3 regions of the Rhizobium quercicola genome follow, and region 1 is predicted to be linked to each of the others. Evidence: predicted binding sites of a transcription regulator. Region 1 holds the regulator's gene; each other region holds the start of a gene.

The links. The regulator LexA, encoded in region 1, represses DNA repair genes until DNA is damaged. The targets are predictions, from matches to a motif close to TGTTCNNNNTGTGTTCNG.
Region 2: a site for LexA is predicted at 779-796, ahead of LRX75_RS21515 (nucleoside triphosphate pyrophosphohydrolase family protein). Genes of this name have one in related genera too.
Region 3: a site for LexA is predicted at 1,028-1,045, ahead of recA (recombinase RecA). Genes of this name have one in related genera too.

Annotation. Positions count from the first base shown of each region.
Region 1 covers NZ_JAJOZR010000007.1:35,843-38,111, reverse strand. The annotation lists gene LRX75_RS11880 (single-stranded DNA-binding protein) at 1-395, shown strand, start outside; gene lexA (transcriptional repressor LexA) at 669-1,385, shown strand; gene LRX75_RS11870 (hypothetical protein) at 1,706-1,945, shown strand; gene LRX75_RS23300 (hypothetical protein) at 2,007-2,129, shown strand; gene LRX75_RS11865 (hypothetical protein) at 2,235-2,269, opposite strand, start outside.
Region 2 covers NZ_JAJOZR010000018.1:14,008-16,276, forward strand. The annotation lists gene LRX75_RS21510 (DNA polymerase III subunit delta') at 1-436, shown strand, start outside; gene LRX75_RS21515 (nucleoside triphosphate pyrophosphohydrolase family protein) at 440-763, opposite strand; gene metG (methionine--tRNA ligase) at 918-2,269, shown strand, end outside.
Region 3 covers NZ_JAJOZR010000007.1:154,033-156,301, forward strand. The annotation lists gene recA (recombinase RecA) at 1-901, opposite strand, end outside; gene LRX75_RS12425 (carbohydrate kinase family protein) at 1,136-2,116, shown strand; gene LRX75_RS12430 (pseudouridine-5'-phosphate glycosidase) at 2,113-2,269, shown strand, end outside.

The DNA.
Region 1 (2,269 bases):
AGAAGACCGAGTGGCACACCGTCGTCGTCTTCAACGAAGGCCTGTGCAAGGTCGTTGAGCAGTATGTCAAAAAGGGCGCCAAGCTATACCTCGAGGGCGCGCTGCAGACCCGCAAATGGCAGGACAAGGACGGCAACGACCGTTACTCCACGGAAGTGGTGTTGCAGGGCTTCAACTCGACGCTGACGATGCTCGACGGCCGCGATGGCGGTGGTAGTGGCGGCGGTGGCGGCGGAAGTCGAGGCGGCTCGGACTATGGCGGCGGAAGCGGCGGATCGAACTATGGCGATGATTACGATCGCCCGGCCCAGTCCTCGGGCGCCCGATCGGGCGGCAGCACCGGCGGACCTGGCGGCGGCTTTTCCCGCGACCTGGACGACGATATCCCATTTTGATCGTCAAAGGTCTGCTGCAAGCCGATACAATGTCGTCTCGTCTTCTACGCCGTCATGAGCAAGCTCATGGCGGCGTTGCTGTTACAGGACCGGACACGGACATCTCTCGACAACAGTTCAGGCTGACGATGGCGTGCGAAAAGCAACGCCCGGGCGAATGCTGAGAAACGGGCTCATGGCGGCTGTGGTTTGGCCAGAATGCCACTTGCAGAACACATGAGGAACATATAACACTGTTCTTGCTTTGTTTCGTGACTCTGGAGTCGATTGATCATGCTGACCCGCAAGCAACAGGAACTGTTGATTTTCATTCATGAGCGCATGAAGGAATCGGGCGTTCCCCCGTCTTTCGATGAAATGAAGGATGCTCTGGAGCTCGCGTCCAAGTCCGGCATTCACCGGCTGATCACGGCGCTCGAGGAGCGCGGCTTCATCCGGCGTCTGCCGAACCGGGCCCGCGCGCTCGAGGTGATCAAGCTGCCGGAGGCATATCTGTCCGCGACCCCGCCGAAGCGGGGATTCTCGCCGAGCGTCATTCAGGGAAGTCGTGGAAACGCGGCCGTCGAACCGGCCGCCAAGACGACGGCGGAGGTCGGCAACGACAACAGCGTATCGGTTCCGGTGATGGGACGCATCGCTGCGGGTGTGCCGATATCCGCCATTCAGAACAACACGCACGACATCGCCGTACCCGCCTTCATGATCGGCAATGGCGAGCACTACGCCTTGGAAGTGCGCGGCGACTCGATGATCGAAGCGGGCATTCTGGACGGCGACACCGTGATCATTCGCAATGCCAATAGCGCCAGCCCCGGCGAGATCGTCGTTGCGCTCGTGGATGACGAGGAAGCGACCCTGAAGCGGTTTCGCCGCAAGGGCGCGTCCGTCGCGCTCGAGGCTGCCAACCCGGCGTACGAGACGCGAATTTTCGGCCCGGAGCGTGTGAAGGTACAGGGCAAGCTCGTCGGCCTGATCCGCCGCTACCAATAATCGGGGAGGGGTCGGCGCGTCTCCGTATAAGGTTTCAGAAGTGGGCGCTGTCCATACGTTTGGGCGCCGGAGGATTCCGCTGGTTTAGGCCCGCAGAATCCTTCGGCGTTGTGTGATCAGCAGACGGGTTTGGTCGTCTGTTCTTGCGTTCGACGTCAGACCTGCAGCAAATCTGCAGCAAGGCTTTTTCGTTTGCTGTGTTTTCAGCCGACGATGTTGCATCGCTCCACGTTAGCGCGCATTTGTTGGTCGTACCGTCTCAAACATATGGAACCGTGTAGGTAGGTCGGCGTTTACCGGGCGAACGTGATGGAGCCGACATGCCTGGAACATTGAACAGCTTCGAAGTGATCGTCTTCGACGATCATACGGGAGAGCTCGTGCAAAGCGATGATCTGATGCGTGTCGGTACGGCAGACGAGGCGTGCGCTCTGGCAGAGCGGCTTGCTGCATCTCACGCAGGAACCTTGGCCCTCGCACGGTCGACCAATACGGCCGTTGGTGAGGTCAATCCGGTGCGCGTTTTGCTGCAGCATGGCCGGATCGGTGATTTCGCCTAATCAGCGTCGGGTCAACAACGCCTCTTATCGAAAACGCGCGCTCAGCGCGAAGGATTATACCATGCGCATGATTTTTGTCGGGATGCTTGCATCCATCCTCAGCATCCTTGTTTTCAAATATGCGAATAACGATCTCGGCAACAGTGTTCCGTTGACGACTGTTGGAGCAGCCAGCTCGCTCTGACGCGCAGACGTCTCGGCTCGCTGATACAGAGGATTTCTGGCTGCGAAGGACGATATCGGCGCCGTTTCCATGTGAGCGCTTCCACCGTCCCGCGCTTCCAGAGTCTCACTCGTGAATCGTGTAGGACCCCATCTCGCAGA
Region 2 (2,269 bases), on a different contig from region 1:
CCGGGCACTGGCGCATCTCGACATCCGGCTGGAGGGGGAGCGGGGCGAGCGCGTGCTTGCGGCCGCGAAGGGCAGCGTTTCGGAGGCGTTGAAGCTCATCAATTATGGCGGACTCGACATCATCGACGCCTTCGACCACATGCTCGGCCATCCCGACGACGCGCCGGCGCGACGCGAGATGCACAAGCTCGGCGACATTCTGGCGGCGAAGGACAGCGATACGATATTTGCCTTTTTCGCGACGCTTGTCGCGCGCCACGTAAACGCACAGGCCAAGGCGGCCGGCCTTGGCGGCGATCTGGCCGCGGCCGAACGTTTCGCGCGGCTTTCCTCGGACCTGTCCGAGCGGCTGACGGTCGCCGACGCCTACAATCTCGACCGCAAGCAGACCGTCCTCTCGATTCTCGATGATCTCAGGACGGCCGGCCGGTTCTAGAGATCAGGGTGCAGTCCCATCCGTTCCAACAGGCGAAAAGCGCCACTTCCGTTCGACGGCGGCATCGAGATCGAGCCCGTGCCGATGGGCGAAGAGCAGGACATGGCCGAGGAGATCGGCGGTCTCGTCTTCCAAGGCGGTTCTCAACGTCTCCTCGTCGAGGCCCTTTCGGCGCGCCCGTCCGCTCAGCCGGTTCCATGCTTGCGTGACCTCGCCCATCTCCTCGACGAGCTTGAGGATGAACCAGTCGTCGTCCCGCAGAATGCCGGTCGTTTCCGCATAGCGAACAGAGGCCCGCTCGAAGTCTTTCTGCAATTTTCCCAACATGACCCTCTCTCCCTTCGTTCCTTTTTTGTTCCTGCAGACCATTTCCGTCAAGAAGCCCGGTCGCTTTTTGCAGGGTTTCCATTCCCACCGCCCGTGGGATGGTTTAAGAGCGGGGCAGGCCAGAAAAGCTCACAGCCAGAAGTTCACAATTGCCATGACAGACACATCCCCCTTCTACATCACCACCGCCATCGCCTACCCCAACGGGCGTCCGCATATCGGCCATGCCTATGAGCTGATCGCGACCGATGTCGTGGCGCGGTTCGAGCGGCTGGACGGGCGAGACGTCTTCTTTCTGACGGGGACGGACGAGCACGGGCAGAAGATGCAACAGACGGCACGCCGGGAAGGCCTGACGCCCGGGGAACTGGCGGATCGCAATGCGGCCGAATTCCAGGCGATGGTGAAGCTGCTCGAAGGCTCGAACGACGATTACATCCGAACGACAGAGCCGCGCCACCACGAGGCCGCGAAGGTTATCTGGAACAGGATGGCTGACGCCGGCGACCTCTACAAGGATGCCTATTCCGGCTGGTACTCCGTGCGTGACGAGGCGTACTATCAGGAAAGCGAGACCGAAGTCCGCGCCGATGGCGTGCGCTACGGACCGCAGGGCACGCCCGTGGAGTGGGTGGAGGAGGCGAGCTATTTCTTCCGCCTCTCCGCCTATCAGGACCGGCTGCTCCAGCACTACGAAGACAATCCGGATTTCATCGGTCCCGCCGAGCGCCGCAACGAGGTTATCTCGTTCGTCAAATCGGGCCTGAAAGACCTCTCCATGTCGCGCACGACGTTCGACTGGGGCATTCCCGTGCCCGGCGATCCGGCACATGTCATGTATGTCTGGGTCGATGCTCTGACGAACTACATCACGGCCACCGGCGCCCTGACGGACCCGGAAGGCCCGCGCGCCAAGTACTGGCCGGCGAGCATCCACATGATCGGCAAGGACATTATCCGCTTCCATGCCGTCTACTGGCCCGCCTTCCTGATGTCGGCCGGCCTGCCGCTGCCGAAAAAGGTTTTCGCCCACGGCTTCCTGCTCAACAAGGGCGAGAAGATGTCGAAATCCCTCGGCAATGTGGTCGATCCGGTCAATCTGGTGGAGCATTTCGGTCTCGACCCGATCCGCTATTTCTTCATGCGCGAAGTCTCCTTCGGGCAGGATGGGAGCTATAGCGAGGAGGCGATCGCGACGCGGATCAATTCGGATCTCGCCAACGGCATTGGCAACCTTGCCAGCCGCTCTTTGTCGATGATCGTCAAGAACTGCGACGGCGCCATTCCGGTTTGCGGCCCGTTGAGCGAAGCCGACGCGGCCATGCTTGCCTCGGCGGACGCCCTGCACGCCTCGACGCGCAGCGACATGGACGCGCTCGCCATTCACAAGGTTCTCGCCTCCATTATCGCGGTCGTGTCGGAAGCCGACCGGTATTTCGCAGGCCAGGAGCCTTGGGCTCTGAAAAAGACCGACCCCGAACGCATGGCGACGGTGCTCTATGTGAC
Region 3 (2,269 bases), 120 kb from region 1:
AGGCGCCGGACTTTTCGACGATGCCGGCCTTGACGCCGAGATCGACCAGTTCGCCGGTCTTCGAAACGCCTTCGCCATACATGATGTCGAATTCGACCTGCTTGAAGGGCGGTGCCATCTTGTTCTTGACGACCTTGACCTTGGTCTGGTTGCCGATGACCTCGTCCCGCTCCTTGACCGCGCCGATGCGGCGGATGTCGAGGCGAACCGAGGCGTAGAATTTCAGTGCATTGCCGCCCGTCGTCGTTTCCGGCGAACCGAACATGACGCCGATCTTCATGCGGATCTGGTTGATGAAGATCACCATGCATTTCGACTTGGAGATCGAGGCCGTCAGCTTGCGCAGCGCCTGGCTCATCAGGCGGGCCTGCAGGCCGGGAAGGCTGTCGCCCATCTCGCCTTCGATTTCCGCCCGCGGCGTCAGGGCGGCAACCGAGTCGATGACGAGAACGTCGATCGCGCCGGAGCGGACCAGCGTATCGGTGATCTCGAGCGCCTGCTCGCCGGTATCCGGCTGCGAGATCAGGAGATTTTCGAGATCGACGCCGAGCTTGCGGGCATAGACCGGATCGAGCGCATGCTCGGCATCCACGAAGGCGCAGACGCCGCCGGTCTTCTGGGCCTCGGCGATGGTCTGCAGCGCCATCGTCGTCTTGCCAGAGCTTTCCGGACCGTAGATTTCGATGATGCGACCCTTGGGAAGACCGCCGATGCCCAGCGCGATATCCAGGCCGAGAGATCCCGTCGAAACGGTCTCGATCTCGACGATGCTGTCTTTTCCACCGAGCTTCATGATCGATCCCTTGCCGAACGACCGTTCAATCTGGGAGAGTGCTGCTTCCAGCGCCTTGCTTTTATCCACCGATTTGTCCTCTACGAGCCGCAAAGAGTTCTGAGCCATTTCGTCCACCTTTAGGTTATCGGGTCAATCGAGGCAATGAACCCGCCGCTGGTCTGTATGTACCCTTTTTGTTCTCATTTCGCAAGAGGCCTTCAACACATTGACGCATCATCCGAATTCGCGCTGTGTTCCCAGCATGTTCTCACTCCTGCCTTGCCCGGATAAGGAACCGGTCCCCGCCTCGGCGGGCGAAACGAATCGGTTCGCTGGAAATATCACGGCCGGAGGCATCGCATGACGAACGTTGTCGTCTTCGGCGGCGCGCATATCGATCGGCGCGGTCGCATCGCCAGCGCCACGACGCTCGGTGCCAGCAATCCCGGCCGCTGGTTCGAGGAGGCCGGCGGCGGCGGTTTCAACGCGGCGCGCGGCATGGCGCGGCTCGGCCTGTCGGTCAGCATGGTCGCGCCGCGCGGCGGCGATGCGGAGGGCGAGACGGTCGCGCGTGCGGCGGACGCCGCCGGCGTCATCGATCGGTCGTTCACCTTCCTCGACAGGCGGACGCCGAGCTACACCGCCATTCTGGAGGCGGACGGCAATCTGGTCGTGGCGCTAGCCGACATGGAACTCTACACGATGTTTTCGCCCCGCAGGCTCCGCCAGCGGGCGCTGCGCGATCTCGTTGCCGAGGCGCATCTCGTGCTGGTGGATGCGAACCTGCCCGCCGAGACGCTGTCGGGCGCCCTGCGCATGGCAAAGGACGCCGGCGCAGCCACGGCGGCGATCGCCATCTCTCCGGCAAAGGTCGAGAGGCTGCGGCCCGCCTTTCCCCAGCTCGATCTCCTGTTTCTGAACGAAGCCGAAGCCGCGACCATCGGCGGCGAAAGAAGCACGACGGCGGAAGGCTGGCCGGCGATTCTTCGCGCGGCAGGCATTGCCGGCGGCGTGGTCACGCGCGGCGGCCGTGCCGCCGTTGCCTTTGCGGGCGACGCGGTCGCCACCGTGCGCCCGCCCGATATCGATGCGCTCGGCGACGTCACGGGCGCGGGCGATGCGCTGGCGGCCGGCTTCCTCACCGCGCGGATGCGGGGCGCGGCGCTCGGCGAATGCCTGCGCGCGGGCGTGGGCGCCGCCGCCGTCACCGTCCGCTCGCCGCTGGCCGTCGCCGACGATCTCTCCGCGGAACGGCTGGAGAAGGAATTGCAGCTTGTGCCGCCGCCGGAAATCCTGTTTTCACAGCCTCATCACCGCAGTGCCGAAAAGGATGCCCCATGACACGCCCCATCTCGCACGATCTGCCGATCGCCTATTCCGCCGACGTCGCCGCCGCCAAGGCGCGGGGCTCGGCCATCGTCGCGCTGGAATCGACCATCATCACCCACGGCATGCCCTATCCCGGCAATCTCGACATGGCCCGCAGCGTCGAGG